2 regions of the Nonomuraea sp. NPDC026600 genome follow, and region 2 is predicted to be linked to the other one. Evidence: riboswitches for the same ligand, from Rfam matches in the RefSeq annotation. Region 2 holds a riboswitch; the other holds the start of a gene.
What was found. A riboswitch is a leader RNA that binds a small molecule or an ion and turns the genes downstream of it on or off. The one in region 2 is predicted to bind glycine.
Positions count from the first base shown of each region.

Region 1 (14,656 bases), on a different contig from region 2:
TCCTCCGCTTCAGGTCGGCGACGTCGTGGAGATGGTCGTCGAACGCGTCGGGGCCATTCGCAACCGGGTGGTGGCCCGCGAGGAGGACGTGCCGGCGATCCCGCCCGCCCGTCGCCGCGGCCGAGAGGGGGCGTGAATGCCGTCCATCATCACCGTGAACCCCGCCACCGGCGAGACTCTCGCGCGTTACCGGGCGCAGGGGTGGGACGAGATCGAGCACGCCCTCGGCCAGGCCTCGCGGGCGTTCGCCGTCTGGTCCGCGACCCCGGTCGAGAAGCGGAGCGATGTGCTTCGCCGGGTGGGCGCCCTCCTGGCCGAACGGCGAGAGCGGTACGCCGCCCTGATCACCTCGGAGATGGGCAAGCCCCTGGCCGAGGCGCGTGGCGAGATCGACAAATGTGCCGGGAACTGTGGCGTGGTCGCCGACCACGCCACCGAGTGGCTGAAAGATCACGAAGTGCCTACCTCGGCGGCCCGCTCGTGGGTGTCGTACGAGCCGCTGGGCGTGGTGTTCGCGGTGATGCCGTGGAACTTCCCGTTCTGGCAGGTGTTGCGGTTCGCGTGCGCCGCGCTGGCCGCGGGCAACGCCGCCGTGCTGAAGCATTCGCCGAACGTGAGCGGCTGCGCGCTGGCCATCGAGGCTCTCCTCACGGACGCGGGCGCGCCGGCGGGGCTGTTCCGCGCGCTGCTGGTGGCCGAGGAGGACGTCGCCCGCCTGGTCCCGCGCATCATCGCGGACGAGCGCGTCGCCGCCGTCACACTCACCGGTAGCGAACGAGCCGGCGTCGCCGTGGGCTCCGCCGCGAGCGCGTCGCTGAAGAAGAGCGTGCTCGAACTCGGCGGCTCCGACCCGTTCGTCGTCCTGGACGACGCCGATCTGCCGGCCGCCGTCGACGCCGCGGTGCGCTCGCGGTTCGGCAACGCGGGCCAGAGCTGCATCGCCGCCAAGCGGCTGATCGTCGCCGACACGGTCGCCGGCGAGTTCACGGCGCTGGTGGCCGAGCGGGTGAGGCTCCTCGAGGTCGGAGATCCCATGGCCGAGTCGACCGCGATGGGGCCGATGGCCCGCGCCGACCTCAGGGACGCTCTGCACCGCCAGGTGACCGACACCATCCGGCAGGGAGCCGTCCTGGTCGTCGGCGGCCATCCGCTGGACGGGCCGGGCTTCTTCTACGCCCCCACGATCCTGGACCTGGTCGAGCCGGGCATGACCGGCTTCGCCGAAGAGACGTTCGGACCGGTCGCCTGCATCGTCAGGGCACGCGACGACGATCACGCGGTCCTCCTGGCCAACGACACGCGATTCGGGCTGGGCGCCGCCGTGTGGAGCGGGTCCGATCGCGGGCTGGCGGCCGGGCGCAGGATCCGCTCCGGTGCGCTGTTCGTCAACGCCATCGTCGCCTCCGACCCCCGGCTGCCGTTCGGCGGGATCGGCCGCAGCGGTTACGGCAGAGAGCTCTCCGCCGAGGGCGCCCGCGAGTTCACCAACCTCCGCACCGTTTACCTCGGGAGGGAGTGATGGGCGGCGGCACCTTCGACCATGTCGGGTTGAACGTCGGCGATCTCGACGCCATGACCGCCTGGTACGCCGGCGCGCTCGGCCTGGAGACCGAGTTCACGTTCGCCTTGGCGGAAGTGGGCCTTCGCGGTGTGATGCTCAGGAGCCCGGCGGGCTATCGGATCGAGCTGCTCCACCGCGCGGGCGGCGTTCCAGGCCCGCGGGCCGCGAACCCGGCCGAGGCGGCTCTCACGCATGGCTTCGGGCACTTCGCGCTCGACGCGCCGGACGTGGACGCCGCGTACGACGCCTTGCTCGCCGCAGGAGCGTCGGAGCGGATGCCGCCGCGGCCGTCGCCCGAACCCGGCGTCCGGATGGCCTATGTCGCCGACCCGGAGGGCAACCTCATCGAACTGCTCGATCGACCGAAGGGGGCCCGGTGATGGCCGGACGGCTGGCCGGCAAGGTGGCGCTCATCACCGGCATCGGCGCGGGCATGGGCGTCACCGCCGCGACCGTGTTCGCGGCGGAAGGGGCGAAGGTCGCCGGCTGTGACCTCGACGAAGCCGGGGCGGCGCGCACGGTCGAGACAGTGCGCGCCGCGGGAGGAGAGATCACCGCCATGGGCGGCGTCGACCTCGGCGACCCGGCGCAGGCCCGTGCCTGGGTCGACGCCGCCGTCGCCGCCTACGACGGCATCGATGTGCTGTACAACAACGCCTCGACGCAACGGTTCGGAGCGCTCGACGAGTTGAGAGTCGAGGATTGGGACTTCACCATGCGCAACGAGCTCGATCTCGTGTACTACACCGTGCGGGCGGCCTGGCTGCACCTCAAACGGCACGGCGGCGGCTCCATCATCAACGTCGGCTCGATCGCCGCGTTGCGGGGCGTGGAGTTCATGCCGCAGAACGCCCACAGCGCCGCCAAAGGCGGCGTCATCGCCCTCACCCTGCAACTGGTGGTGGAGGGCGGGCCGTACGGCATCCGCGCCAACGTCATCAGCCCAGGGCTGATCGAGACCCCCAACACCGCGCCGCTGCTGGCCGACCCGCCGGAGCGGTTGCGGCGCCTGGTCCTCGACCGCATCCCGCTGGCCCGGCACGGCCGTCCTGAGGACGTGGTGAACGCCGCCGTCTTCCTGGCCTCGGACGAGTCGTCGTGGATCAGCGGCTCCAACATCGTCATCGACGGAGGCGGCTCGGTCCTCGGCTGAGTACCACCAAAAGGGGCATTTATGAGCAACGCACCCAACGAGTTCGGGATCACCCACCTGCGGCACGTCGACCTTGCCGTACCCGACTACGACACCCAGCGCGCCTTCTACACCGGCCTCTGGGGACTGACGGAGGCCGGCTCGGACGGCGATCTGACCTACCTGGCTGCGGTGGGCTCGCCGGAGAAGTACGTCATCCGGCTGCGCAAGGCGGCCGACAAGCGCCTGGACCTCATCTCCTTCGGAGCCGAGGACCGCGCTGCCGTCGACGCGCTCGCCGCCCGGCTGGGTTCGGACGGCGTCCGGCTCGTCAGCGAGCCTGGCGACCTGCAGACTGCGGGCGGCGGCTACGGCTTCCGGTTCTTCGACGTCGACGGTCGCACCATCGAGATCTCCGCCGGCGTGGCGGTGCGCACGCACCGGGCCTTGGAGGAAGGCGAGGCGGTTCCCGTGCGGATCTCGCACGCGGTCGTGAACTCCACCGACATCGCCAGAACCCGCGCCTTCTACGAGCGGCACCTCGGTTTCCGCCACAGCGACACGCTGTCGAGCGAGCACATGGGCGACCTCATGCACTTCATGCGCTGCAACGACTGGCACCACAGCCTCGCCATCGCGCGGGGGCCGCACACGTCCGTGCACCATGTGTCCTTCGAGATGCGCGGGCTCGACGAGTACATGCGCGGGACCGGCCGGGTGATGCGCGCGGGCATCAAGAAGGTGTGGGGGCCCGGCCGCCACCTGGCCGGCAACAACACCTTCTCCTATTTCATCGACCCCAGCGGCAACACCATGGAGTACACCACCGAGCTGGAGCGGCTCGACGAGGACGTCTGGCATCCGAGCATCTACGACGTGGACGACCCCATGACCCAGGACCAGTGGGGGACCGCGGACCCGATGAGCGAGCTGATCGCCCAGGAGAGCTTCAACAACGTCGACCGCGGCGTGTTCGTCGCGCCGCCGGTCTGAGGGAGCGGGCGTGGGACGAGTATCGGGCAAGGTCGTCGTCGTCACCGGCGCGGCCCGCGGCCAGGGCGCAGCCGAGGTGGAGGCGCTGGCCAGGGAAGGCGCGACGGTCGTGGCGGCCGACGTGCTGGACGGCGAGGGCAGGGCGCTCGCGGACCGGCTGACGGCCGAGGGGCTCCAGGTCGGCTACGTGCCTCTCGACGTCCGCGACCGGCGGGCCTGGGACGACCTGGCCGGCCTGCTGCGGGAACGTCACGGGCGGGTCGACGCCCTCATCAACAACGCCGGAGTGGCCGCCAGGGACCGGATCCCCGACGTGGACCTGGAGGTGTGGCAGCGCACCTTCGACATCAACGTCACCGGTCCGCTCCTCGGGATCCAGGCGCTCGTGCCGTTGATGAGCGCGGGCGCCTCGATCGTCAACGTCTGCTCGGTGGCGGCGATGGCGGGGCACGTCGCCGCGGCGTACACCGCGAGCAAATGGGCGCTGCGGGGCCTGACCAGGACCGCCTCCCTCGAACTGGGCGAGCGCGGCATCCGGGTCAACGCCGTCATGCCCGGCCTGATCGACACTCCGCTGATGGCCTCGGCCTCTCCGGCGTTCACCGGGGCGGCCCTGGCCGAGATCCCGCTGGGCCGGATCGGAACGCCCGCGGACGTCGCCCCGCTGATGGTCTTCCTCGTCTCCGACGAGTCCGCGTACGTCAACGGCGCCGAGCTGGTGGTGGACGGCGGTCTCACCGCGCACGTCTCCCACAAGGGCATCGCCGACGCCACCCACCTGTGAACAGAAGGACCGCGAAAAATGTTCGAGTACTTTCCCGGCAACTACATTTGGAACCTGGGTGTGGTCGCCACGCTCAACAGCGGCGGCACCATTGACGAGGTGGACCGGGCCTGCCGGCCCATCCGCGAGGCGGCCGCGCGTGGCGACGCGGGCACCGGGGACTTCATGAAGGCCTGGCAGCGCATCGCCGACCAGCTCGAAGGACAGGCGCGGCAGGCCGAGGACGCCGGTCACCTTCGCACCGCGGGGCAGAAATACTTGCGTGCGGCGGCCTACATCTGCCAGGCCGAGCGCATGCAGAGCGTCTCCTCTCCAGGGCGCAAAGCGATCTACGAGCATTGCCTGAGGCTGATAGAGAAGTCGTTCGAGCTGATCGACCCGGCCACCACGCGCGTCGAGGTACCGTTCGAGGGCGCCGCCCTGCCCGCGTACTTCACCCGGGCCGCGCCCCGCGACGGCGGGCCGGCGCCATGCGTGATCATGTGGAACGGCCTGGACAGCACCAAGGAGCACATGTACACCTCGGGCTGGTGCCACGAACTGGCGGCCCGCGGCATCTCCACGCTCATGGTCGACTGTCCAGGCAGCGGCGAAGCGCTGCGGATGCTCGGGCTGACCGCACGAGTGGAGACCGAGGACTGGGCACGAGCCTGCGTCGACTACCTGGAGACCAGGGAGGACGTCGACACGGGCCGGATCGGGCTGGCCGGCTGGTCGCTCGGCGGCTTCTACGCGCCGCGCGCCGCGGCCTTCGAGAAGCGGCTGAAGCTCGTCGTCGCGTGGGGGGCCAACCACAACTGGGGCGAGGTGCAGAAACGCAGGCTCGAACGCGAGGGCGAGAACCCGGTGCCGCACTACTGGGAGCACGTGCTGTGGGTGTGGGGCGAGCCGGACGTCGGCACCTTCATCAAGAACGCCGAGCGGGTCACTCTGGAGGGCGTGGCCGGCAAGATCACTTGCCCGTTCCTCATCGCGCACGGTGCGAACGACCGGCAGATCCCTCTCGAGTACGCGTACCGGTCCTACGAGCAGGCGGTCAACAGCAGCAAGCGGGAGTTGCGCGTCTTCACCCGCGAGGAGGGCGGCGCGGAGCACGTCGGCCTCGACCACCTTCCCCACGTCGCCTCGTTCATCGCGGACTGGGTGACGGACACCTTCTCCGAGTCGCGCTGATCAGCGTTCAGTCCCTGGGGCCGGCCTTCATCAGCCCGTGCACGGCCCCTTCCGGCAGCCTCTCGGCGAGGCCGTCGTCGAACCGGCCGTCCACCAGGATGAAGGCCACCCGGGCCGGCACTTCTCCACGGTTGGCCCAGGCGTGGTCCGTGCCCCGCTGGACCACCACGTCGCCCGCGCGCAGCGTGACCTCGGAGTCGTCCAGCACCAGGGTGATCTCGCCTTCGAGCACGATCCCGTAGTCGATCGACGCCGTCCGGTGCACCGGTGACTGCAGGCCGCGCGCGTCCAGGCAGCCCGGCGCGAAGTCGTTGATACGGATCTTGGTGCCCAGTGGGGGCGGCGGAACCGCCAGCTCCCGCTCCGTCGGGTCGGTGTACTCGACCGCGGTGATCATCGCTGGGGCGCCGGTGGTGTTCCAGATCTCGTGGAAGGCCACCCCGTCCTCAGGGATCTCACGGGTCACCGGCACCGGGCCGTCTGAAACGACGACGGACACACCGGCCGGCGTGTGCCCGGTCACCACCCGGCGGGGAACTCGGCTCATGCTGCTCTCGTCTCCTGTCTCAGCGACGCAGGCTCGTGGCTTCGAGTCAACGAGAATCGCTCCACACCGCGCAATAGAGCCGTCTATCAGCACCTTCGATAGGTGTCATGTGATTTGCCCAGATCAGGTCTGCGGCGCCTTGCGGGGGAGTCGAGGCACCATAGCGCCACCACCGGGTCACAGATGGCGCGCGCGCCGAACAGTGCGAACCCCGCCAGCACCACCCGCCGGCGTGCCGGTCGGCCGCGATGGACGGCAGCGCCACGTTCACGATGGTCACGTCCAGCAGGACGACGAACAGGCCCGCGCACATCACGATCAGGACGTTCCTCTTCCCCTGCGCGGTGACGGATGGCCCCAACCTCTCGCGACGAGCGGATGTCCAGGCCGCTGCCGGGAAAGACGAGGCAGTAGGGTCGGCAACGTGAGCGAAACTTCCGCCGAGGATCGGATCTGGACGGTTCCGAACCTACTGAGCTTCTTGCGCCTCCTCGGCGTGCCTGTCTTCCTCTGGCTGGTATTGGGGCCCAAGGCGGACGCCTGGGCGATCATCGTCCTCGCGGTCGCCGGATTCACCGACTGGCTGGACGGCAAGATCGCTCGAGCCTTCAACCAGATGAGCAGGCTCGGCCGGATCATCGACCCGGCGGCCGACAAGCTCTATGTCTTCGCCACGATCCTGGCGCTGCTGCTGCGCGACGTCATTCCGTGGTGGCTGGTGGTGATCATCCTCGGGCGCGAACTGTTCGTCGCGTGTTTCATTCCCGTACTTCGGAAGAGCGGTTACAAGGCACTTCAGGTGCATTTCTTGGGCAAAGCCGCCATGTTCAACCTCATGTACGCCTTCCCTCTGCTCTTCCTCGCATCCCACACTGGGTGGTATGCCGATATAGCACGAATTGTCGGATGGGCATTTGCGCTCTGGGGAACGGGCCTGTACTGGTGGTCGGGGGTGCTCTATGCAGTGCAGGTACGCCGGCTCGTAACCGCGGCCAAGGAGGAGTGATCGGGTGAAGGCGGTCGTCATGGCGGGTGGAGAGGGCACTCGGCTGCGTCCGATGACGGCCAACCAGCCCAAGCCCCTGCTGCCCGTGGTCAACCGCCCGATCATGGAGCACGTGCTGCGCCTGCTCAAACGGCACGACATCACCGAGACCGTGGTCACCCTCCAGTTCCTGGCCGCGCTCGTGCGCAACTACTTCGGCGACGGCGACGAACTCGGCATGAGCTTGCAATACGCCACCGAAGACGTTCCCCTCGGTACGGCGGGCAGCGTGAAGAACGCCGCGGCCCGCCTGCGCGACGACCGATTCCTGGTGATCTCCGGCGACGCCCTGACCGATATCGATTTGTCGGATATGGTCCGTTTTCATCGTGAAAAATCGGCGCTTGTGACCATCGGTCTGAAACGGGTGCCGAACCCCCTCGAGTTCGGCATCGTGATCGTCGACGAGGAGCACCGGGTCCAGCGCTTCCTGGAGAAGCCCACCTGGGGCCAGGTCTTCTCCGACACCGTCAACACCGGCATCTACGTCATGGAACCCGAGGTGCTCGACGCGGTCGCCTCAGGAGAGCCCGTCGACTGGTCGGCCGACGTCTTCCCTGCTCTGCTGGAGCGCGGCGCCCCCATCTACGGCTATGTCGCCGAGGGCTATTGGGAGGACGTCGGCACCCACGAGAGCTACCTCAAGGCCCAGGCCGACGCCCTGTCCGGCCGGGTCGCCGTGGACATCGGCGGCTTCGAGGTGTCGCCGGGCGTCCGGGTGGCCGAGTCGGCCTCGGTCGACCCCGACGCGGTGCTCAAGGGCCCGCTGCTCGTCGGCGAGTACGCCAAGGTCGAAGGCGGCGCCGAGCTGCGCGAGTACACGGTGCTCGGCAACAACGCGGTCGTCCGCGAAGGCGCCTTCCTGCACCGGGCCGTCGTCCACGACAACGTCTACCTGGGCCCGGGCGCCCATCTGCGCGGCTGCGTGATCGGCAAGAGCACCGACGTGATGGCCGGGGCCCGCATCGAGGAGGGCGCCGTCATCGGCGACGAGTGCGTCATCGAGCCCGAGGCGTACGTCTCCAGCGGCGTCAAGGTCTACCCGTTCAAGACCATCGAGGCCGGCGCCGTCGTCAACACCAGCGTCATCTGGGAGTCGCGCGGCCAGCGCAGCCTGTTCGGCCCCCGCGGCGTCAGCGGCCTGGTCAACGTGGAGATCACCCCCGAGCTGTGCGTACGGCTGGCCAGCGCGTACGCCACCACCCTGAAGAAGGGCGAGCACGTCGTCACCTCGCGCGACTCCTCGCTGGCCGCCAGGGCGCTGAAGCGGGCCGTGATCGGCGCGCTCAACGCCAGCGCCATCAACGTCCTCGACCTGGAGGCCGCGCCGCTGCCCGTGACCCGCTTCCACACGGCCAGGGAGTCGGCCGCGGGCGGCATCGCGCTGCGCACCACCGCGGGCGACCCGCAGAGCATCGACATCGTCATCATGGACGACCGCGGCGCCGACCTGCCCCCGGCCGCCCAGCGCAAGCTGGAGCGGGTCTTCTCGCGCCAGGAGTTCCGGCGCGCCTTCCCGGGCGAGATCGCCGAGCTCCGCTTTCCCGCCAGGGCGGTCGAGGACTACGCGTACGAGCTGCTGCGCTGCGTGGACATGACCGGCATCAGGGACATGAAGGTCGTCGTCGACTGCGCCGGAGGAACCTCCTCGCTGGTGCTGCCCACGCTGCTCGGCCGGGTCGGCGTCGAGGTGCTCACCGTGAACGCCCGCCTGGACGACATCTCGCCCACGGAGACGCTCGCCGAGCGCCGCCGGGACCTCCAGCGCCTCTCGGAGCTCGTGAGCTCCTCCAGGGCGGCCTTCGGGGTGCGGTTCGACCCCGTCGGCGAGCGCATCGCGCTGGTGGACGAGATGGGCCAGCTGATCGGCGAGGAACGCGCCCTGCTCGTCGTGCTCGACCTGATCGCCGCCGAGCGCCGGGCCGGCCGGGTGGCGCTGCCCGTGACCACCACCAGGGTCGCCGAGCAGGTCTGCCGCTTCCACGGTGTGCAGGTGCGGTGGACCTCCACGGCGGTCGACGCCCTCACCTCGGCCGCGGTGGACGACGACATGATCTTCGCGGGCGACGGGCGGGGCGGTTTCGTGGTGCCCGAGTTCGGGCCGGCGATCGACGGGGTGGCGGCGTTCATGCGGCTGCTCGGCCTGGTCGCCCGCACCCGGCTCTCGCTCAGCCAGATCGACGCGCGGATCCCCGAGGCCAAGCTGCTCAAGCGCACGGTACCGACCCCGTGGGCGGCCAAGGGCGCCGTGATGCGCTCGGTCATCGAGGCCGCCGAGGCCGAGCCGAACGGCTACCGCATCGACACCACCGACGGGGTGCGGGTGGCCTCGGACGACGGGAGCTGGGTGCTGATCCTGCCCGCCGCCACCGAACCGGTCACCGATCTGTGGGCCGAGGCCGCCGATGTGGACACCGCCCAGTCCCTCCTGGAGCACTGGGCCCGTCTGGTCGAGGAGGCCTCCTCGTGATCCGTAATTCGCGCCACACCGTCACATAGGGTAACTCTGGTGGATAGGTGGCGGTGGAACGTACAAGATCGTAATGTTGAAACGCGCGGCGGCATGGACCTTGAGGCTCGGGCGGCGGTAACTTTGTCACCGTCCGAACCCGTCGTCCAGCGCCTCGCCTTGACCTTTGCCGCTGATCAGCGTAAGTTGCGGCATTCGTAAACTTGAAGAGCGAAGCGAGGCGCGTCCAGATCCCCGTTGCCGCGTCTTCGCGGTAGGAGGCCGAGCCGATCGATGCCGAGCGTCTACTGCACGCAGTGCGGGCACGCCAACCCCGAGGATGCCCGTTTCTGTTCCCGTTGTGGGTCACCGCTGACCAGAACGGAGGTCGCCGGGGACACCACATCGACGATCTCCGTCGCGGGAATCGAGGCGTACGAGGCTGAGACCGGTGACATGCTCCTCGCCGAGCGCGCGCTGGTGGAGCAGCTGCCGCCTGGCACGGCGTTGCTCACGGTGACCAGGGGGCCCAACCAAGGAAGCCGCTTCCGGCTCGACAAGGAGCTCACCACCACGGGCCGACATCCCGAAAGCGACATCTTCCTCGACGACATCACGGTCTCCCGGCGGCACGTGGAGTTCTACCGCCTGCGCGGCGGCCAGTTCTCCGTGCGCGACGTGGGCAGCCTCAACGGCACCTATGTCAACAGGGAACGCATCGAGGAGGTGCCGCTGCACTCCGGTGACGAGGTGCAGATCGGCAAGTTCCGCCTCGTCTTCCTGATGCGGACCGCCGCCGGCGCATGAGCGAGCGCAGCGAGCGACTGATGGGAGCAGCCGAGCGCAGCGAGCGACTGATGGACGCGGCCGAGCGCGGCCGGCGACCGATGGGAGCAGTCGAGCGCGGCGAGCGACCGATGGACCTGGCGTCCTGCGCATTCATGCGGCCCACGGAGGAGGCCGCATGAACGCGCAGGCGGCACGCTCGCACATGAGCATCGGGGAGGTGCTCGCCATGCTCCAGGGCGAGTTCCCCGATGTGACGATCTCCAAGATCCGCTTCTTGGAGGGCGAGGGGCTCATCGAGCCGGAGCGCAGCCCGTCGGGTTACCGCAAGTTCACGCACCTGCACGTCGAGCAGCTCCGCTACATCCTCACCGAGCAGCGCGACCACTACCTGCCGTTGCGGGTGATCAAGGACAAGATGGCCGAGCACTTCGGCCGTCCGCGGGCCTTGACCGATCGGCCGGAACGGCAGGAAGTACGGCTGAGCCGTGCCGAGCTGCTGGAGGCGGCCGGGCTCGACGAGGAGACGCTCGCCGAGCTCGAGGACTACGGGCTGCTCGCGGCGACGGCCAGGCGCTACGACGAGGAGGCGCTCAACGTGGCGCGCAGCGTCGGCGCCCTGGCCCGGTTCGGCCTGCGCGCCCGGCATCTACGCGCGGTCAAGGCCGCGGCCGAGCGCGAGTGCGGGCTGGTGGAGCAGGCGATCGCGCCCATACTCAAACGACGCGCCCCAGGGGCCATCGGAGAGGCCGACGAGGCCGCCAGGGAGTTGTCGGCGTTGCTGCTCGACCTGCATGCCTCTCTCGTCCGTACGGGCGTGCGGACCGTTCTAGGCCGATGACCGGACCAGCGGGACATACAAGGCCCCTCGGGTGTTACGTTGAAATGCAGAAGCGGACCGGCCAAATAGCTGTGCCGGGGACGCCGACCAGTCGAATATGGAGCAGCCCGTGTTGCAGATGGAGGTCGTGGGTGTTCGCGTAGAGATGCCCACAAATCAGCCGATCGTCTTGCTCAAGGAGGCACACGGGGAGAGGTTCCTGCCGATTTGGATTGGGATGACCGAAGCCACGGCCATCGCGCTGGCCCAAGCGGAGGAGCCTCCAGCCCGTCCGCTCACGCACGACCTGTTCAGGGACGTGCTGAGCGCTCTTGGCGTGGGCCTGCGCGCGGTCAACATCGTTGCCCTGCGTGACGGGATCTTCTTCGCCGACCTGGTGTTCTCCAACGGCGTGGAGGTGAGCGCGCGCCCGTCCGACTCGATCGCGCTCGCGCTCCGCACCGGAGCGCGTATCTTCGCCAGCGAAGAGGTCGTCCAGGAGGCCGGTGTGATCATTCCGGACGACCAGGAGGACGAGGTGGAGAAGTTCAGGGAGTTCCTTGACACGATCACCCCCGAAGACTTTGGCCGGGCGGGGTAGGTATTTCAGTGCATTTACGCTTCACGACGCGCCGAGCGGGATCGTTGACTGCGCATGGTCACGGTCCTACGGTGCAAGTGAAACCCGTGGTCGTGCTTTTACGAACCCCCAGATCAGGCCACGGGATGAGAGAAAGCCGGAGGTCCGCGTGGCGGTCAGCAGCGGCGAGGGAAAGACGACCGGCCAGGAAGATCCGGTGCGGCGTGAGAGTGCGCGGCAGCGTGCCGGAGAGCAGGGGCTGCTCTTCGACGAGCAGCCTTCGTCGCTGCCGGCGGACATCGGATACCGAGGCCCGACGGCGTGCGCGGCGGCCGGCATCACCTACCGGCAGCTCGATTACTGGGCGCGCACGGAGCTGGTCCAGCCGACGATAAGAGCCGCACACGGCTCGGGCTCGCAGCGGCTCTACAGCTTCCGCGACATCCTGGTGCTCAAGGTCGTCAAGCGGCTCCTCGACACCGGAGTCTCCCTCCAGCAGATCCGTACGGCCGTACAACATCTGCGTGACCGCGGGGTCGGCGACCTCGCGCAGATCACGCTCATGAGTGACGGCGTCAGCGTCTATGAGTGCACCTCGGCCGACGAGGTGATCGATCTGCTCCAGGGCGGCCAGGGCGTGTTCGGCATCGCGCTCGGCCGGGTCTGGCGAGAGGTCGAGGGCTCGCTCGCGGAGCTGCCGGGGGAAAGGGCGGCGGTCGAGGACAGCGTCCCGGCCGAGCACCCCGCTGACGAGCTGGCCCAGCGGCGGCGCGCGCGCCGCATAGGGTAGCAATTGGGTAGTAACCTGTAGAGCGCAAGGCTGATGACCCCATGCGGGAGAGTCCCCGGGCTGGTTCCGGGGCGCCGAAGGAGCAACCTCCCCGGAATCTCTCAGGCACCTGTACCGCTCGGGGTAGGCAACTCTGGAAAGCAGGTGCGCCCGCCAGGCGCACCTCACCGACGGTGCAAGCCCACATGGGTGAAGCTCTCAGGTCGCCATGACAGAGGGGGAGATCCGGCAAGCCCGCGCCCTGGCGCCGGTCTCCAAAGCCCTCGGGAGGCACCTCTATGACCGATCTGTCTGCTCCGCCGTTCTCGACCCGGCACATCGGCCCGTCCGAACCCGAGCAGCAGCGCATGCTCGAGGCCGTGGGTTTCGAGTCCGTGGCCGACCTGGTGGCGGTGGCCGTACCGGAGTCCATCAGGATCAAGGACCGGCTCAGCCTGCCCGACGCGGCCAGTGAGACCGAGGTCATCGCCGAGCTGCGGGCCATCGCGGACCGCAACCGGGTGTTCACCTCGATGATCGGCCTGGGCTACCACGACACGATCACCCCCGCGGTGATCCGCCGCAACCTGCTGGAGAACCCGGGCTGGTACACCGCCTACACCCCCTACCAGCCGGAGATCTCGCAGGGCCGTCTGGAGGCGCTGCTCAACTTCCAGACCGTCGTCACCGACCTGACCGGGCTCGCCGTCGCGGGCGCCTCGCTGCTCGACGAGAGCACGGCCGCCGCCGAGGCGATGACGCTGGCCCGGCGCGCGGGCAAGTCCAAGAGCCAGGTGTTCGTCGTCGACGCCGACGCGCTGCCCCAGACCAAGGCGGTGCTGGCCACCCGCGCCGAGCCGCTGGGCATCACCCTCGTCGAGGACCCGCTCGACGGCGAACTGCCCGAATGCTTCGGCGTACTCGTCCAGTACCCGGGCGCCTCCGGCCGGTTGCGCGACTTCCGCGCCGTGGCCGAGCGGGCGCACGCGGCCGGCGCGCTCGTCGTGGCCGCCGCCGACCTCCTCGCGCTCACCCTGGTCACCGCCCCCGGCGAGCTCGGCGCCGACATCGCGATCGGCTCCTCGCAGCGTTTCGGCGTGCCGCTCGGCTTCGGCGGGCCGCACGCCGCCTACATGTCCGTACGCGAGGGACTGCAGCGGCAGATGCCCGGCCGCCTCGTGGGCGTCTCCGTCGACGCCGACGGCGCGCCCGCCTACCGGCTGGCCCTGCAGACCCGCGAGCAGCACATCAGGCGCGAGAAGGCCACCAGCAACATCTGCACCGCGCAGGTCCTGCTGGCCATCATCGCCGGCATGTACGCCGTCTACCACGGGCCCGACGGGCTGCGCCGCATCGCCGCCCGCGTCCACCGGCACGCCGCCGCGCTGGCCGAGTGCCTGCGCCGGGGCGGCGTCGAGGTCGTGCACCGCGAGTTCTTCGACACCGTGCTGGCCAGGGTGCCCGGCCGGGCCGCCGAGGTCGTCCGGCAGGCCGCCGAACGCGGCGTCAACGTGTGGCAGGCCGACGCCGACCACGTCTCGGTGTCCTGCGACGAGAAGACCACGGCGGCCGACCTCGAGAAGGTCGCCGCCGCCTTCGGCGCCGGCGGGCCGGTGGCCGCCCTCGTCGCCGACGAGGGGCTGGACACGCTGCCCGGCTCGCTGACGCGCGAGTCCGCCTACCTCACCCACCCGGTCTTCCACAGCCACCACTCCGAGACCGCGATGCTGCGCTACCTGCGCAGGCTCCAGGACAAGGACATCGCGCTAGACCGCTCCATGATCCCGCTCGGCTCCTGCACGATGAAGCTGAACGCGACCACCGAGATGGAGCCGATCACCTGGCCGGAGTTCGCCGGGATCCACCCCTTCGCGCCCATCGCGCAGGCCGAGGGCTACCGCCACCTCATCGAGACCCTGGAGGAGTTGCTGGCCGAGGTGACCGGCTACGACGAGGTCTCCATCCAGCCGAACGCCGGCTCCCAGGGCGAGTTCGCCGGGCTGCTCGCGATCCGGGC
Region 1 covers NZ_JBEZYD010000001.1:216,196-230,851, reverse strand. Annotated here, with positions in the region: gene AB0F17_RS01090 (fumarylacetoacetate hydrolase family protein) at 1-136, shown strand, start outside; gene AB0F17_RS01085 (NAD-dependent succinate-semialdehyde dehydrogenase) at 137-1,519, shown strand; gene AB0F17_RS01080 (VOC family protein) at 1,519-1,941, shown strand; gene AB0F17_RS01075 (SDR family NAD(P)-dependent oxidoreductase) at 1,941-2,714, shown strand; gene AB0F17_RS01070 (VOC family protein) at 2,736-3,686, shown strand; gene AB0F17_RS01065 (SDR family oxidoreductase) at 3,697-4,470, shown strand; gene AB0F17_RS01060 (alpha/beta fold hydrolase) at 4,489-5,643, shown strand; gene AB0F17_RS01055 (cupin domain-containing protein) at 5,651-6,190, opposite strand; gene AB0F17_RS01050 (CDP-alcohol phosphatidyltransferase family protein) at 6,615-7,196, shown strand; gene AB0F17_RS01045 (mannose-1-phosphate guanyltransferase) at 7,201-9,705, shown strand; gene AB0F17_RS01040 (FHA domain-containing protein) at 9,979-10,491, shown strand; gene AB0F17_RS01035 (MerR family transcriptional regulator) at 10,649-11,311, shown strand; gene AB0F17_RS01030 (bifunctional nuclease family protein) at 11,421-11,891, shown strand; gene AB0F17_RS01025 (MerR family transcriptional regulator) at 12,040-12,660, shown strand; glycine riboswitch at 12,695-12,787, shown strand; gene gcvP (aminomethyl-transferring glycine dehydrogenase) at 12,939-14,656, shown strand, end outside.
Region 1: linked by a shared signal. The riboswitch ahead of gcvP (aminomethyl-transferring glycine dehydrogenase) and the one ahead of gcvT (glycine cleavage system aminomethyltransferase GcvT) in region 2 are both predicted to bind glycine.

Region 2 (14,656 bases):
GGCGATGGCCTTGATGGAGGCCACCGCGTTGCGTTCGATGCACGGGATCTGGACCAGGCCGCCGATCGGGTCGCAGGTCAGGCCCAGGTTGTGCTCGATGCCGATCTCCGCCGCGTTCTCCACCTGCTCGGGCGTGCCGCCCAGGACCTCCGTGAGGCCCGCGGCGGCCATGGAGCAGGCCGAGCCGACCTCGCCCTGGCAGCCGACCTCGGCGCCCGAGATCGAGGCGTTCTCCTTGAACAGGACGCCGATCGCGGCCGCGGTGAGGAAGAAGCGGACGATGCCGTCGTCGGCGGCGTGGGGGACGAAGCGGGTGTAGTACGTCAGGACGGCGGGGATGATGCCGGCCGCGCCGTTCGTGGGCGCGGTGACGACGCGGCCGCCCGCCGCGTTCTCCTCGTTGACCGCCAGCGCGAACAGCGACACCCAGTCCATGGCGTGCAGCGGATCCGTCTCCGGAGACTCCGTCTGCAGGCGGCGGTGGAGGCGGTTCGCGCGGCGCTTGACCTTCAGGCCGCCCGGCAGGACGCCCTCCTTGGCGATGCCGCGCTCGACGCACTCGCACATGACCTGCCACAGATGCAGGATCTGGGCGCGGATCTCCTCGGCGGAGCGGCCGAACGCCTGCTCGTTCTCCATCATCAGCGCGGAGATGGACAGGCCCGTGTTGGAGCAGTGCTTGAGCAGCTCTTCCCCGGTCGTGAAGGGGTGGGGCAGGACGGTGTCGTCGGGTTTGATGCGGTCGGCGCCCGTGGCCTGCTCGTCCACCACGAAGCCGCCGCCGACCGAGAAGTAGACCTTCTCGCGCAGCGTCTCGCCCGAGGCGGAGAAGGCGGTGAAGCGCATGCCGTTGGGGTGCTCGGGCAGGGAGATCTTGCGTTCGAAGACGAGGTCCTCGCCCACGACGAAGGGGATCTCTCGCGTGCCGTACAGCTTGACCGTGCCGGACTCGCGCATCTCGGCCAGGCGCGCGTCGATGCCGTCCACGTCGACCAGTTCGGGCTTCTCGCCGGACAGCCCCAGCAGGACCGCCTTGTCGCTGCCGTGGCCCTTGCCGGTCAGGCCGAGCGAGCCGTACAGGATCGCCTCGACGCGGGCCGTACGCGCGAGCAGGTCGTCATCGTGCAGGCCGCGGGCGAACCGGTGGGCGGCGGCCATGGGACCGCCGGTGTGCGAGCTCGAGGGGCCAATGCCGATCTTGAAAAGGTCGAAGACGCTGATCGCCATCGATGTGCGCCTTTCAGAAAGGCCGGGGCCCGTCAGGACCCCGGCGGGTGGATCAGGACTCGCCTGAGGTGAGTGCCGAGTACTCCTCGGCGGAGAGCAGGTCCTCGGGGTCGCCTTCCACGCGCACGCGGAACATCCAGCCGTCACCGTAGGGGTCGCTGTTGGCCAGCGACGGATCGTCCACGACGGTCTGGTTGACCTCGACGATCTCGCCGCCGACAGGGGTGTAGATCTCACTCACCGACTTGGTCGACTCGACCTCGCCCACGGAGTCGCCCGCCTCGACGGTCGCGCCGGCCTCGGGGAGCTGCACGTAGACGACATCACCCAGCGCCTCGGCCGCGTAGGCCGTGATGCCGATGGTCACGGTGATGCCGTCGTCGAGGCCGGCGATCCACTCGTGTTCCTTGGTGTAGCTCAGGTCGTCTGGGATGTTGCTCACTTGTTCCTCCTGTAGAAGGGCAGCTCAATGAGGTCCATAGGTTCATGGCTGCCCCGGATGTCCACGGCCAGACCTGCATCGGCCCCGTTGTCGACGTAGGCCATCGCGATGGGTTTGCCCAGAGTCTGGGAAGGTGCCCCGCTGGTGACCTCGCCGACGACGGCGCCGTCCTTGGTCACCGGGTAGCCATGGCGTGGCACCCGGCGGCCCCGCGCGACCAGGCCGACGAGCCGGCGCCGTGGTGGCGTGTCCTTGACCGCCTCCAGCGCCGACCTGCCGACGAAGTCGCCCGGCTTGTCGAATTTCACCACTCTGCCCAGCCCCGCGTCGAACGGGGTCAGCTCGACGCCGAGCTCGTTGCCGTACAGCGGCATGCCTGCTTCGAGTCTGAGCGTGTCACGGCTGGACAGACCCGCCGCTCGCAGCCCGTGCGCACGGCCGGCCTCGGTCAGCGCGTGCCAGAGCGGCACGGCGTCCTGGTTGGCCACGAACAGCTCGAAGCCGTCCTCGCCCGTGTAGCCCGTGCGCGCGATGAGCGCCTGCCGCCCGTCGACCAGACCGGGCAGGCCCGCGTAGTACTTCAGCCCGGCGAGGTCGGCGTCGGTGAGCGTGGCGAGGATCTCCTGCGCGCGCGGCCCCTGCACGGCGATCAGCGCGTACTGCTCCGAGCGATCCTCAACCACCGCGTTGTACGACTTGGCGCGATTCTTCAGCTCTTCCCCGACTTTTTCATAGTTGGAGGCGTTAGCCACAACCATGAACTCCTCGTCCCCCAACCGGTAGACGATCAGGTCGTCCAGCACCCCGCCACGCTCGTTCACGATCATGGTGTAGCGGGCCCGGCCGGGCGCGAGTGCCGACAGGTGTCCCACCAGCGCGTAGTCGAGCGCCTCGCCGGCCTGCGGCCCGGTCACGAAGATCTCGCCCATGTGGGAGAGGTCGAACAGCCCGGCCGCCTGGCGGACGGCGTTGTGCTCGGCGGACTCGCTGCCGTAGCGGAGCGGCATCAGCCACCCGGCGAAATCGGTCAGGGTCGCGCCGAGGCTCTCATGGACGTCTCGAAGCGGTGTGGGTCGGGACATATGTGCACCTCAGGGCAGGATCGGATGCCAGCATCCTCCCCCTCTGTCATCGGTGCCTGAGAGCTTCGCCCGGATTTTGCCGGACTTTCACCTTCGGCGAGGCCGCCAGGCCTGCTTTCCAGAGGACACCTCGTCCGTGCGGTCCTTTGCCTTGAGAGGTTCGCGGGGAGGGCTTGCTCCTTCAGGGGCCCTGGCCGGATGCCAGGACGCTCTCCCGCACGGTTTCGTCGGTGATGCCGGCAAGCCTAGTGCTGTTATGGGGGAGTTGTCGCGTGCGGATTCTGCCATTTCACGGCGAAATGGCCTGGCCGCGGCGCGAGCGTTCAGCAGGCGGCGATGAGTGCCTCGAACAGCGCGCAGTCCTTCGCCGCCTCCGGATGCCACTGCACGGCCACGGCGAACGCCCGGGACTCCAGCTCCACCGCCTCGACCGTGCCGTCATCGGCCACGGCGGACACGCTCAGCCCGGGAGCGAGCTGATCGACGGCCTGGTGGTGGTAGTGCGGCACGTCTTCCGGCGCGGCCCCGAGCGCCTTGGCGACGCGGGTGCCCGCCACGGGCCGTACGGGCAGGTGGCCGAACTGGCCGGGTGCGGGGGAGTGGCCGGTGTGTCCCACGACGTCGGGCAGATGCTGGTGCAACGTCCCGCCGAGCGCGACGTTGAGCACCTGCATCCCTCGACATATCCCGAGATAGGGCACGTCGGCCTCAAGAGCGGCCTCCATCACCGAAAACTCCGCCTCATCCCGAAATTTCCGGATATAGCCGGTCCGCTCATCCGCCTCCTGCCCGTACCGGTCGGGCGAGACGTCACCCCCACCGGCCAGGATCAGCCCGTCCAGCCGTCCCAGCAGCTCGGCGGGCTCCCCGGCGGGCGGCAGGATCACCGGCTGCCCGCCGGCCCGGACCACCTGCTCCACGTACATGTACGGCAACAGGGCGACCGGCATGTCCCACACGGTGAACTGGGCAGGCTCCACATAGGACGTGATCCCGATGACAGGCCGCTTCACGACAGCCCCTTTCTACAGAGGGGTGACGTACGCACTCGAAATACCCCCATCGACGAGAAACTCCGAGCCGGTGATGAACGAGGCGTCATCGCTGGCCAGGAACGCCACCGCCGCCGCGATCTCGGACGCCTCGGCGAAGCGGCCCACCGGCACGTGCACCAGGCGCCGCGCCGCCCGCTCGGGGTCCTTCGCGAACAGCTCCCGCAGCAGCGGGGTGTTGACCGGCCCCGGGCACAGCGCGTTCACCCGGATCCCCTCACGCGCGAACTGGACGCCGAGCTCACGCGACATCGCCAGCACCCCGCCCTTCGAGGCGGTGTAGGAGATCTGCGACGTCGCCGAGCCCATCACCGCCACGAACGAGGCGGTGTTGATGATCGAGCCCTTCCCCTGCCGCCGCATGTACGGGATCGCGTGCTTGCAGCAGAGGTAGACGCTGGTCAGGTTCACCTCCTGGACCCGGCGCCACGCGTCGATGCCGGTCTCCAGGATCGAGTCGTCGTCGGGCGGCGAGATGCCCGCGTTGTTGAAGGCGATGTCGACGGAGCCATAGGTGTCGAACGCCGTCTGGAACATCCGGACGACGTCCTCCTCGCTGGTCACGTCGACCTTGACGAAGAGCCCGCCCACCTCGGAGGCGGCCTTGGTGCCCGCCACCTCGTCGACGTCGGCGCAGACCACCTTGGCGCCCTCCTCGGCGAAGCGGCGCGCGGTGGCCAGGCCGATCCCGCCGCCCGCGCCGGTGATCACGGCGACGCGGTTGTGCAAACGCTGCATGTTCACTCCGTTGAGATGAAGACGTTCTTGGTCTCGGTGAACGCCGCGAGGGCGTCCGGGCCCAGCTCCCGGCCGAGGCCGGACTCCTTGAAGCCACCGAACGGCGTCCAGTGGCGCACCGACGAGTGCGAGTTCACCGACAGCGCGCCCGCCTCCACGGCCCGTGCGACGCGCAGCGCCCGGCCGACGTCGCGGGTCCAGATGGAGCCGCTCAGGCCGTAGCGCGTGTTGTTGGCGATGCGTACGGCCTCCGCCTCGTCCGCGAACGGCACCACCGACACCACCGGCCCGAAGATCTCCTCGGTGAACGTCCGGTCGGTGATCGCCGTCGTCAGGACCGTGGGCGGGAACCAGAACCCCTTGCCCTGCGGGCAGTCGCCCTGAAGGTAGGGAGGGCCGTCGATGAAGCCGCGCACCCGGTCCAGATGTTCGGCGCTGATCAGCGGGCCCATCTCGGTGCTCTCGTCGAGCGGGTCGCCGACTTTGACGTTCCGCACGGCCGGCACCAGCTGCTCCAGGAACTCGTCGTAGACCTCGGCCTGCACCAGGATCCGCGACCGGGCACAGCAGTCCTGGCCGGAGTTATCGAAGACGGCATACGGCGCGGTTTTCGCCGCTTTTTCGAGATCAGAGTCCGCAAATACGATATTTGCGTTCTTGCCGCCTAGTTCGAGGGTGATGCGCTTGACCTGGGCCGCCGCCTTGGCGGCGATCTGCTTGCCCACCTCGGTCGAGCCGGTGAACACGATCTTGGCCACCCCCGGGTGCTCGACCAGGCGGGCCCCCGCCACCTCCCCTGCCCCAGGCAGCACCTGGAACACCCCCTCGGGGAGGCCCGCGGCGAGGGCCAGCTCGGCCAGCCTCAGCGCGGTCAGCGGGGTCCATTCGGCGGGCTTGACGATCACCGTGTTGCCCGCCGCCAGCGCCGGGGCGACGCCCCAGCTCATGATGAGCATCGGGAAGTTCCACGGCACGATCACGCCCACCACGCCCAGCGGCTCCTGGAACGTGATGTCCACGCCGCCGGGCACCGGGATCTGCTTGCCGTGGTTGCGTTCGGGCGCGGCGGCGAAGAAGTGCAGCACGTCGCGTACCGCGCCCGCCTCCCAGCGGGCGTTGCCGATCGGGTGGCCGGAGTTCGTGAGCTCCAGCAGGGCCAGCTCCTCGCGGTGCTCGTCCACCAGATCGGCGAAGCGGCGCAGCAGCCGCGCCCGGTCGCCGGGCGCCACGTCGCGCCAGCTCCCATAGGCCCGCCTGGCACGCTCCACGGCCCGGTCGACCTCGGCCGCGTCGGCCTGCTCGATGTCGGCGAGGACTTCCTCCGTCGCCGGATTGATGATCAGCATCTTGCTCACATCCGCTCGAAACCCCGGAACAGCTCCCAGTCCGTGACCGCCGCGTCGAAGGCGGCCAGCTCGACCCGGGCGTTGTTCGCATAGTGCGCCACCACGTCGTCGCCGAACGTCTCGCGTGCCAGCTTCGACCCCTCGAACAGCGCCAGCGCGTCCCGCAGCGTGTGCGGCACGGTCTCGGCGCCGGACTCGTAGGCGTTGCCCTCGAACGCGTCCTCCAGGGACAGCTCCGCGTCGATGCCGTGCAGCCCGGCCGCGATCAGCGCCGCGACCGCGAGGTACGGGTTCACGTCGCCGCCCGGCACCCGGTTCTCTATCCGCAGCGACTGCCCGTGGCCGACGAGCCGGAGCGAGCAGGTGCGGTTGTCCACGCCCCACTTGACGGCCGTGGGGGCGAAGCTGCCGGGGACGTAGCGCTTGTAGGAGTTGATGTTCGGGGCGTAGAAGAGGGTGAGCTCGCGCATGCAGGCCAGTTGCCCGGCGATGAAGCGGGCGCCGAGCTCGGAGAGCCCGTACGGGCCGTCGCCCGCCATGACCGAGTCTCCGTCCACGCTCCACAGTGAGATGTGGATGTGGCAGGAGTTGCCCTCGCGTGCGTTCGGCTTGGCCATGAAGGTGATCGACTTGCCCTCCTGAGCCGCGATCTCCTTGGCGCCGTTCTTGTAGATGGAATGGTTGTCGCAGGTCTTCAGCGCCTCGTCGTAGCGGAAGGCGATCTCGTGCTGGCCCAGGTTGCACTCGCCCTTGGCGGACTCGACGTACAGCCCAGCTCCCTCCATGTCCCGCCTTATCCGGCGAAGGAGGGGTTCGATGCGGGCCGTACCGAGGAGGGAGTAGTCGACGTTGTAGAGGTTCGCGGGGGTCATGTCGCGGTAGCCGCGCTTCCACGCGTCCTCGTAGCTGTCCTCGTACACCACGAACTCCAGCTCGGTGCCCACGAAGGCGGCCAGGCCGCGGTCGGCGAGCCGGGTGAGCTGCCTGCGCAGGATCTGCCGCGGCGAGGCGGTCACGTCCTCGTCGTTCTCCCAGGCCAGGTCCGCCATGAGCATGACGGTCCCCTCCTGCCATGGGACCCACCGCAACGTGGAAAAATCGGGCTTCATCACGAAATCGCCGTAGCCGCGGTCCCACGAGGACATCGCGTAGCCATCGACCGTGTTCATGTCGACGTCCACGGCGAGCAGGTAGTTGCAGCCCTCGGAGCCGTGCCCGAGCACCTCGTTCAGGAAATAGCGCGCCGACAGGCGCTTGCCCTGCAACCGGCCCTGCATGTCGGCGATCGCGAGCAGCACGGTGTCGACCCGCCCGGCGGCCACCTCGTCACGCAGCTCGTCGACGGACAGGGGGCCGGGTTCTGGAAGACCTCGCTCGCTCACGGAAGTTCGCTCGCTTTCGGGCTAATTGGGCTACTCTTAGACCATTGATGTGCATATGGGGATCGCTTGTCAAGACCTGAGGACACGTTGGACGACTCGGCGCGGTTGATGACGGTGTTACGGCCGGTCAGAGCAGGAAACGCCTTCGAAGAAACGGTAGAACGGCTGCTCCAGGCGATCAAGCTTGGCATGGTCGCGCCGGGCCGGAAGCTGCCCCCGGAGCGCGAGCTCGCGGTCCAGCTCGGCATCAGCAGGGTGACCCTGCGCGAGGCGATCCGGGCGCTCCAGGACGCCGGTTACCTCGAGGTGCGGCGCGGCCGGTACGGCGGCGCCTTCGTCACCTACGCCCCTCCCCAGCCCGAAAGCGGCGACCTGCGCAGGGCGGTGGCCGACATGGGCTCGGCCGACCTCACCGACGCGCTGACCTTCCGGATGGCCGTGGAATGCGGGGCGGCGGAGGTCCTGGCGGCGGCCACACTCACCGAAGCCCAGCGCGCCCTTCTGCGCGGCCGGCTCGCCGACCTCAACAAGGCGGGCGTCGAGGACTACCGGCGCCTGGACACGGCCTTCCACCTGTCGATCGCCGAACTGACCGGCTCCCCCCTGCTCGCCACCGCCTGCGCCGACGCGCGCCTGCGGGTCAGCGACCTCCTCAACGCCATCCCGATGCTCCAGGTGAACCTCGACCACTCCGCCCTCCAGCACGAGGCGATCGTGGCGGCCATCCTGGCCGGCGACCCGGAAGGGGCCCGTCGAGCGGTCTCCGAGCACCTGGAAGGCACGGCGGCGCTGCTGCGCGCGTTCCTGGCCTGAAGCCCTGTCGCGAGGCTCGTTTCCTCGTTTCCCGGACCTTGCGGTCAGGGGAGGGCGAAGGGGCTCGTAACATCAGTTCCAAGGTCATGGAGAACTGGTTCGAGCTGAACATCGTCGTGACAGGACGGCTGCCGCTGCTCTGTTTCTTCGTCGCGCTCATCGCGGCCTTCGTGGCCACCCGCGTCAATGTGCGGCTGATCAGGGCGAAGCTCGGCTGGTTCCGTAACGTCAACGTGGGTGAGATGCACATCCACCACGTGGTGTTCGGGGTCGTGCTCATGCTGCTCGGCGGGGTCAGCGGGCTGATCGTGTCGTCGGCCTCGCAGGTGGCCTACGCCGCCGCGGCCGCCGTCTTCGGGATCGGGTCGGCACTGGTGCTGGACGAGTTCGCGCTGATCCTGCACCTGCACGACGTCTACTGGGAGGAAGAGGGGCGCACCTCGGTCGACGCGGTGTTCATCGCGGTCGCGGTGACGGGGCTGCTGCTCACCGGGCTCCGGCCGCTGACGTTCGACTACGGGACGCCGGTCAACCCGGGTGTGCTGATCGTGGCGAACATGGTGCTCGCCGTCATCACCCTGTCGAAGGGCAAGATCTGGACCGGGATGGTCGGGCTGTTCGTACCGGTGCTCCTGGTGGTCTGCGCGATACGCCTGGCCAGGCCGGGCTCTCCGTGGGCCCACCTGTTCTACCAGAAGCGCTCGCCGCGGAAGCTGGCCAAGGCCGCGCACCGGGAGGAACGGTGGCGCCGGCCGGTGATCAGGGCCAAGATCGCCTTCCAGGAGTTCGTCTCGGGACGCCACGACCTGCCCTCCACCCGACGCGGCCGCCGGCCCACCTAGCGCGGGCGCCCTAGAGGGCGATGGCCGAGCGGAGGGCCAGGCCCGCGCCCAGCAGCATCACCATGCCGGCCGTGCCCAGCGGCGCCAGGGTGGACAGCCGGGCGGCCAGGCCACGCCCCCGCGAGGCGCGGCGTTCGAGGCGGTCGACGAGCTTGACCAGCAGCAGGCCCGTGACGGTGAGCGTCGCCGCCATGCCGATGCCGTACGCGGTGACCAGCGCCACCCCGAACCAGGTACGGCCCAGCGCGATCGCCCCCAGCAGCACGATGAGCGCCGACGGGCTCGGCACCAGCCCGCCCGCCACCCCCATCCCTAGCAGACCGGCCCGCGTCGAGCGTTCGTGCCCATGCCCGTGCTCGTGCCCATGCCCGTGCTCGTGGCCATGCCCGTGCTCGTCCCCGTGCTCGTCCCCGTGCTCGTCCCCATGACCATGACCATGACCGTGTCCATGTCCATGTCCATGTCCATGTCCGTGGCCGGAGGAGCGGCGGGTGGACAGGAGCAGGCGCAGGCCGATGAAGGCGATCAGCACGCCGCTGGCCACCCCCAGCCACCCCAGCACCGACTCCCCGGCCAGCGCGGTGAACGCGCTCAGCAGCAGCCCCACCACCAGCACCCCGGCCGTGTGCGTGGCGGTAACCGTGGCTCCCACGACCAGGGCGTCACGCGGCCGCCCGCGCCGCCCGGCCAGGTACGCGGCCATGATCGTCTTGCCGTGCCCGGGGATCAGCGCGTGCCCGGCCCCGAGCAGCATCGCCAGACCCACGGCCAGCAGCCCGAGCGGCACCGTCAGCGAGTCGGCGCCGATCAGGCCGGTGAACGTCCGGTCCAGCGCCGCCAGCGCGTCCCCGATCGGCCCGCCGACGCTGATCGTGCCGAGCCCGGACGGCGTACCGCCCGAGCCGGGGGAGCCGCCGCCGGACAGGACGGAGGCCGCGCCGCCGACCGTGACGGTGGCCGTGCGCTGGTCGAGCGGGTTGGTCAGCAGGTCCTCGGGGTACTTGCGCAGCTCGTCGCTCACACTGGCCGACGGCACGGACGACTGGGTCAGCCGTAGGCCGTCGCCGACGGCGGTGATCTCCCGCCAGCCGATCCGGTCCTGCTCGAACGCGTCGGCGAAGGACACCGTGCCCGACACACGGGCCTCGGCGACGAGTCGGCAGGTCAGGCGGCTGGTCTGCAGGCCGCCCTGCCCGGGCGCGTACGCGAACTCCGAACCCGACACCCGCCACGGCACCGCCGTGCCACCGATGGTGAGGCGCTGGGCGGCGGCCAGCGTGGCGCAGGTCCTGGCCGCGTACGAGGCGTCCACGCCCGGTTTGGCCTGGAGCGTCGGCAGTTCGGCGGCGTCCACGACCGCCTTGTTCTCCACCCGGTCGGGCCGCACGCGCAGCCCGTTGTAGTGGTTGACGGTGAAGTTGCCGAGCGGATGCCTGGCCGCCGTCTCCGCCCGCGCCGCGGTCGTGAACAGGACCGACACGCCCATCGACAACAGCAGGCCTACGAGCAGGCCGAGCCGGAGCACTCTCATGAGAACCTCGCCAGTGCGGACAGAGACGGATCGAAGCCCGGGGCCACGCGCGCGGGCTTGCCGAGCGCGCGCTCGATCCGGGCGCGGTGGTAGGCGAGCAGCGGGTTGCGCCAGCCGGTCGAGGTGGCCTTCTTCGCGTACGGCAGCGCCTCGCCCGGCTTGCCCGCCTTGAACAGGGCCCAGCCGAGCGCGTCGGCGGCGACGAGGTTGGGGTTGCGCGCGTACTCGGCCCTGGCATGCCGTACGGCCGTCGCCGGGTCGCCGTGGTCGGCCTCGAACTCGGCCCAGGTGAGGTCGTCCCGCACGCCGGCGGCCCGCAGCAGCTTCCGCTGGGCCTCCAGCAGGGTCCAGTCGGGCTTCAGGCCCGCCTTGATCCGGGTCTCGCCCTGCTCGATGAGGTACTGGGACAGCGGCAGCCGTTCGACCACCCGCCGGTAGAGGTCGAGGGCCTCGGCCGTCCGCCCGCTGAGCGCGGCGACCCTGGCCTGTCCGGCGACCGCCGGGGTGTAGGCGGGGTAGGCCTGGAGCGCCTTGGCGTACCAGGTGCCGGCCTCGGCCAGGTCGCCCGAGTGCAGGGCCAGCTCGCCCAGGTAGTAGCGGGTGTAGGCGATGTCCGCCGGGGCGTAGGCGTCGTTCTGGGCGTACTCCAGGAACTCGCGGGCCTTCGTCCGGTCGCCACGGAGCTCGGCCGCGTAGGAGGCGCGGGCGAACGCCGCCACTCCGGGGCGCAGCCCCATCATCCTGTCCACGGCCTTCGAGGCGCCGCTCAGGTCGCCGAGCTGTGTCTTGGCGTCGGCCAGGATGCCGTGCGCCGCCGCGCTGTACGGGTTGGCGCCGATGGCCCGTTGCGCCAGCCGTACCGCGTCGGAGAACTCGTGGCGGCCGGCGGCGAGCGCCGCCTGGCCGGTCAGCACCGCGTCGTCGGCGGCGTTCAGACGGGTCGCGGTGGCCAGGGCGCCTTCGGCCTTGGTGTAGTACGACGGGTCGCCGGTGACTCTGGCCTGGTCGACGTACTCCAGGCCGAGCTGGGCCCAGCTTCGATAGTCGCCGGGCAGGCGCTTCAGGCGGGACTGCAGCGTCTCGGTGAAGGTCACGTTCTGGGTGGTCACGGTGGCTGTCTCTGGCGGGGCATACACGGCGTAGGCCGTGATGGCCAGCGCGCCGGCCACGACGAGGCCACCGGCTATGGCGAGGGATCGCATCCAAGGCTCCGGAGATCGGAAGGGGTCGGCGGAGACGGGTCGAGGGCCGGCTGGCCCTGACGGGGGGCACGGCCAGCCGGCCGGGGTCGCGGCGGGAGTGTGGGAGACGGGCCCGCCGCGGAGGAGGACCGACCGGCCCGGAGAGGAGGCCGGCCGGTCGGGCTTCACCGCTTGTTCACAGCCACGTTGCTGGGCAGCGGGATGTACGGGAAGGACTGGAAGAAGGGCTTGTCGTTCTGGTCGACCTTGTCCGTCAGGCCCGGGACGAGCTTGCCCGACAGCGCGGCACCGGCCACGGCCTGCAGCGCGATGTCCACGACGTCGTCGGACAGGCGGCGGCCGTTCGGGAAGCCCTGCAGGTCACCGGCCAGCACGCCGAGACGGTTGGGGTCCTTGGACGGCGGAACCGCCATGTTGAGCCGCAGCATCTCGGAGGGCCGCAGCTTGCCGGCGTCCTTGTTGAGGGTCTGCGAGTTCAGGTCGGCCTTGATCGGCCCGTTGCCCTTGGCGATGCCGGTCAGGAAGATCTCGACCAGGTCGCCGCGCGGGGTCGCGGGCGCCTTGATGCCGTAGATGCCCTCCAGCAGCCTGGCCACCTCGGGGTCGGTGACCCGCTTGACCACTTCCGGGATGCCGGCGTCCTTGACCGGGGGCAGCGAGTTGAACGCGTCCTTCAGGCCGGCGGGCATGACGACCTCGTTGACCAGCGGGTTGCCCAGGCGCGAGACCTGGGCGTAGCCGTTCGGGCTCCACTTGTCCGTGGTGGACCAGACACCGATCACCGGGTTGCGCCCGACGTCGCCCTTGAGCGCCAGGTCGCTGGCGGGCACCTGGACGGCCAGGGTGCTCACGTTGTAGCCCTTGGTGGTGTCCTGGCCGACCTCGGACAGGTTGCCGCCGTAGAGCAGGTCGAAGACGCGCAGGTCCAGGAAGAACGCCTCGTCGGACTGGCCGGCGTAGGCCTTGCCGCCGTGCGGGAGGCCCTTCAGGGACTGGGCGCGCAGCGTGCCGTAGTCGGGCATCGAGGCGGGGCCGACGTTGCTCGGCGCGACGATGCCGTTCGAGACGAGCGTCCTGCTGCCGTGCTCGGTGAGCCTCTTGAGCGTGTAGCGCTGGCGGAAGAGCAGGTTCTCGTCGTTCAGCGAGGTGACGGGCCCGTTGTTGTACAGGAACGTGTCGTTGCCGCGCCGGTCCTCATCGCGGAACGTCCACTGGTACACGATGTCGGGCTGGGCGTCGCCATCGTTGTCGATCTTGATGTTGTAGCGGGACTTGGTGTCGAACGTGTAGAAGTTCGGGCCGCCCTGCGGTTCCTGGAACGGGATCCAGTTGGACAGCAGTGTCACCGTGTCGGCCTTGTCGGGGCTGACGAACGCGTACACGTCGGTGTTGTCGTTACGCGGGTCCCCCGCGATCATCGGTGCCTCGCGGTGCGAGGAAGCGGTGCCGGAGTCGGTACGAAGCAGGGCGAACGAGGAGGCGGTCAACGCCACCGCGACGCCCAGTCCGACTAGAGCGCGCCGGTTGATCCGGAGCTCCATGTTCGGTCCTTTCGAGAGGGCTGATCGTTAGCGAGAGGTTCCGGCCGGGTTCCTCGACCGCCTATTCGTCGCCGCTCCGCGATCGGATGTGTCTCTCCTCCCAGAGAATGAGAGGTCAATCAAAGTTGACATACTTTGGTCGTCAATTTAGGTTGACGGGTGTGGAATCTGATCCGCCGTTCGTTGGGGATGTCGGGATATATCGCGAGAGGAGAACATGGTGATCAGAGAGCTGCTCGCCTACATACGCCCGCACCGGAGGATCTTGATCCTCGGTGGGTTGCTGGGTCTGGTCGGCTCGGCGGCCGGTCTGGCGATGCCGTTGCTGGCCAAGTACGTGGTGGACGCCTTCGGCCAGAACACGTCGATGGCCGGGCCGTTACTCGGGCTGACCGTGGCGGTGCTGGTCGGGGCGGTGGTCTCGGCGCTGGGCACGTACTTGATGGAGCGCACGGGCGAGGGCATCGTGCTGGGCGCGCGGCGCCGGCTCGTCGATCGGCTGTTCCGGCTCAAGGTCGCCGACGTGGACCGGCTCCAGCCCGGCGACCTGCTGTCGCGGGTGACCGGTGACACGACGCTGCTGCGGGCCGTACTGACGAACGGGATCGTGAACTCGATCGGCGCGGTGTTCATGCTGGTCGGCGCGATCATCATGATGGCGACCATGGACGGCGTGCTGCTGCTGGTCACGCTGCTCGTGGTGGTGGTGATCGGCGGGCTGACCGGGCTGGTGATGCCCCGGATCCAGCGGGCGCAGAAGCAGGCCCAGGAGGCCGTCGGCGAGATGGGCGCCGTGCTCGACCGGGCGCTGCAGGCGTACCGCACGGTCAAGGCCAGTGGCGCGGAGGAGCGCGAGATCGCGGTCGTCGGCGGCGCCGCCGAGCGCGCTCGCGACCGGGGCCTGCAGGTGGCCGGGTGGACCTCGCTGGCCGGGGTGGCGACCTGGATGGCGGTGCAGATCGCCTTCCTGTGCGTGCTGGCCGTCGGCGGGTCGCGGGTCGCCTCCGGCGCGCTGGAGGTCTCGTCGCTGATCGCGTTCCTGCTGTACCTGTTCTACCTGGTGGCGCCCATCGGGCAGATCGTCGAGGGCATGGTGCAGCTCCAGCAGGGCCTGGCGGCGATGAAGCGGATCAAGGAGATCGAGGACCTGCCCGCCGAGCCCGTCGGTGCCACGGTCACGACGGCGCTCGGCGCGGGGGACCCCGTGGGTGTGCGGTTCGAGGACGTGGTGTTCCGCTACGGGGACGACCGGCCGACCGTGCACGACGGAGTCAGCTTCGAGGTGCCGCCCGGCGGGCTGACCGCGCTCGTGGGGCCGTCGGGGGCGGGCAAGTCGACGGTGTTCGCCCTGCTGGAACGGTTCTACGAGCACCAGGACGGCAGGATCACGGTCGACGGCCGCGACATCCGCGACTGGCCGCTCGCCGAGTTGCGGGCCACACTCGGCTACGTCGAGCA
Region 2 covers NZ_JBEZYD010000022.1:125,968-140,623, forward strand. Annotated here, with positions in the region: gene AB0F17_RS39280 (L-serine ammonia-lyase) at 1-1,227, opposite strand, end outside; gene gcvH (glycine cleavage system protein GcvH) at 1,280-1,669, opposite strand; gene gcvT (glycine cleavage system aminomethyltransferase GcvT) at 1,666-2,751, opposite strand; glycine riboswitch at 2,881-2,978, opposite strand; gene AB0F17_RS39295 (gamma-glutamyl-gamma-aminobutyrate hydrolase family protein) at 3,075-3,764, opposite strand; gene AB0F17_RS39300 (3-oxoacyl-ACP reductase) at 3,777-4,541, opposite strand; gene AB0F17_RS39305 (aldehyde dehydrogenase family protein) at 4,544-5,896, opposite strand; gene AB0F17_RS39310 (glutamine synthetase family protein) at 5,893-7,269, opposite strand; gene AB0F17_RS39315 (FCD domain-containing protein) at 7,378-8,082, shown strand; gene AB0F17_RS39320 (hypothetical protein) at 8,169-8,924, shown strand; gene AB0F17_RS39325 (High-affinity nickel-transporter) at 8,935-10,455, opposite strand; gene AB0F17_RS39330 (tetratricopeptide repeat protein) at 10,452-11,657, opposite strand; gene AB0F17_RS39335 (DUF4331 domain-containing protein) at 11,822-13,198, opposite strand; gene AB0F17_RS39340 (ABC transporter ATP-binding protein) at 13,416-14,656, shown strand, end outside.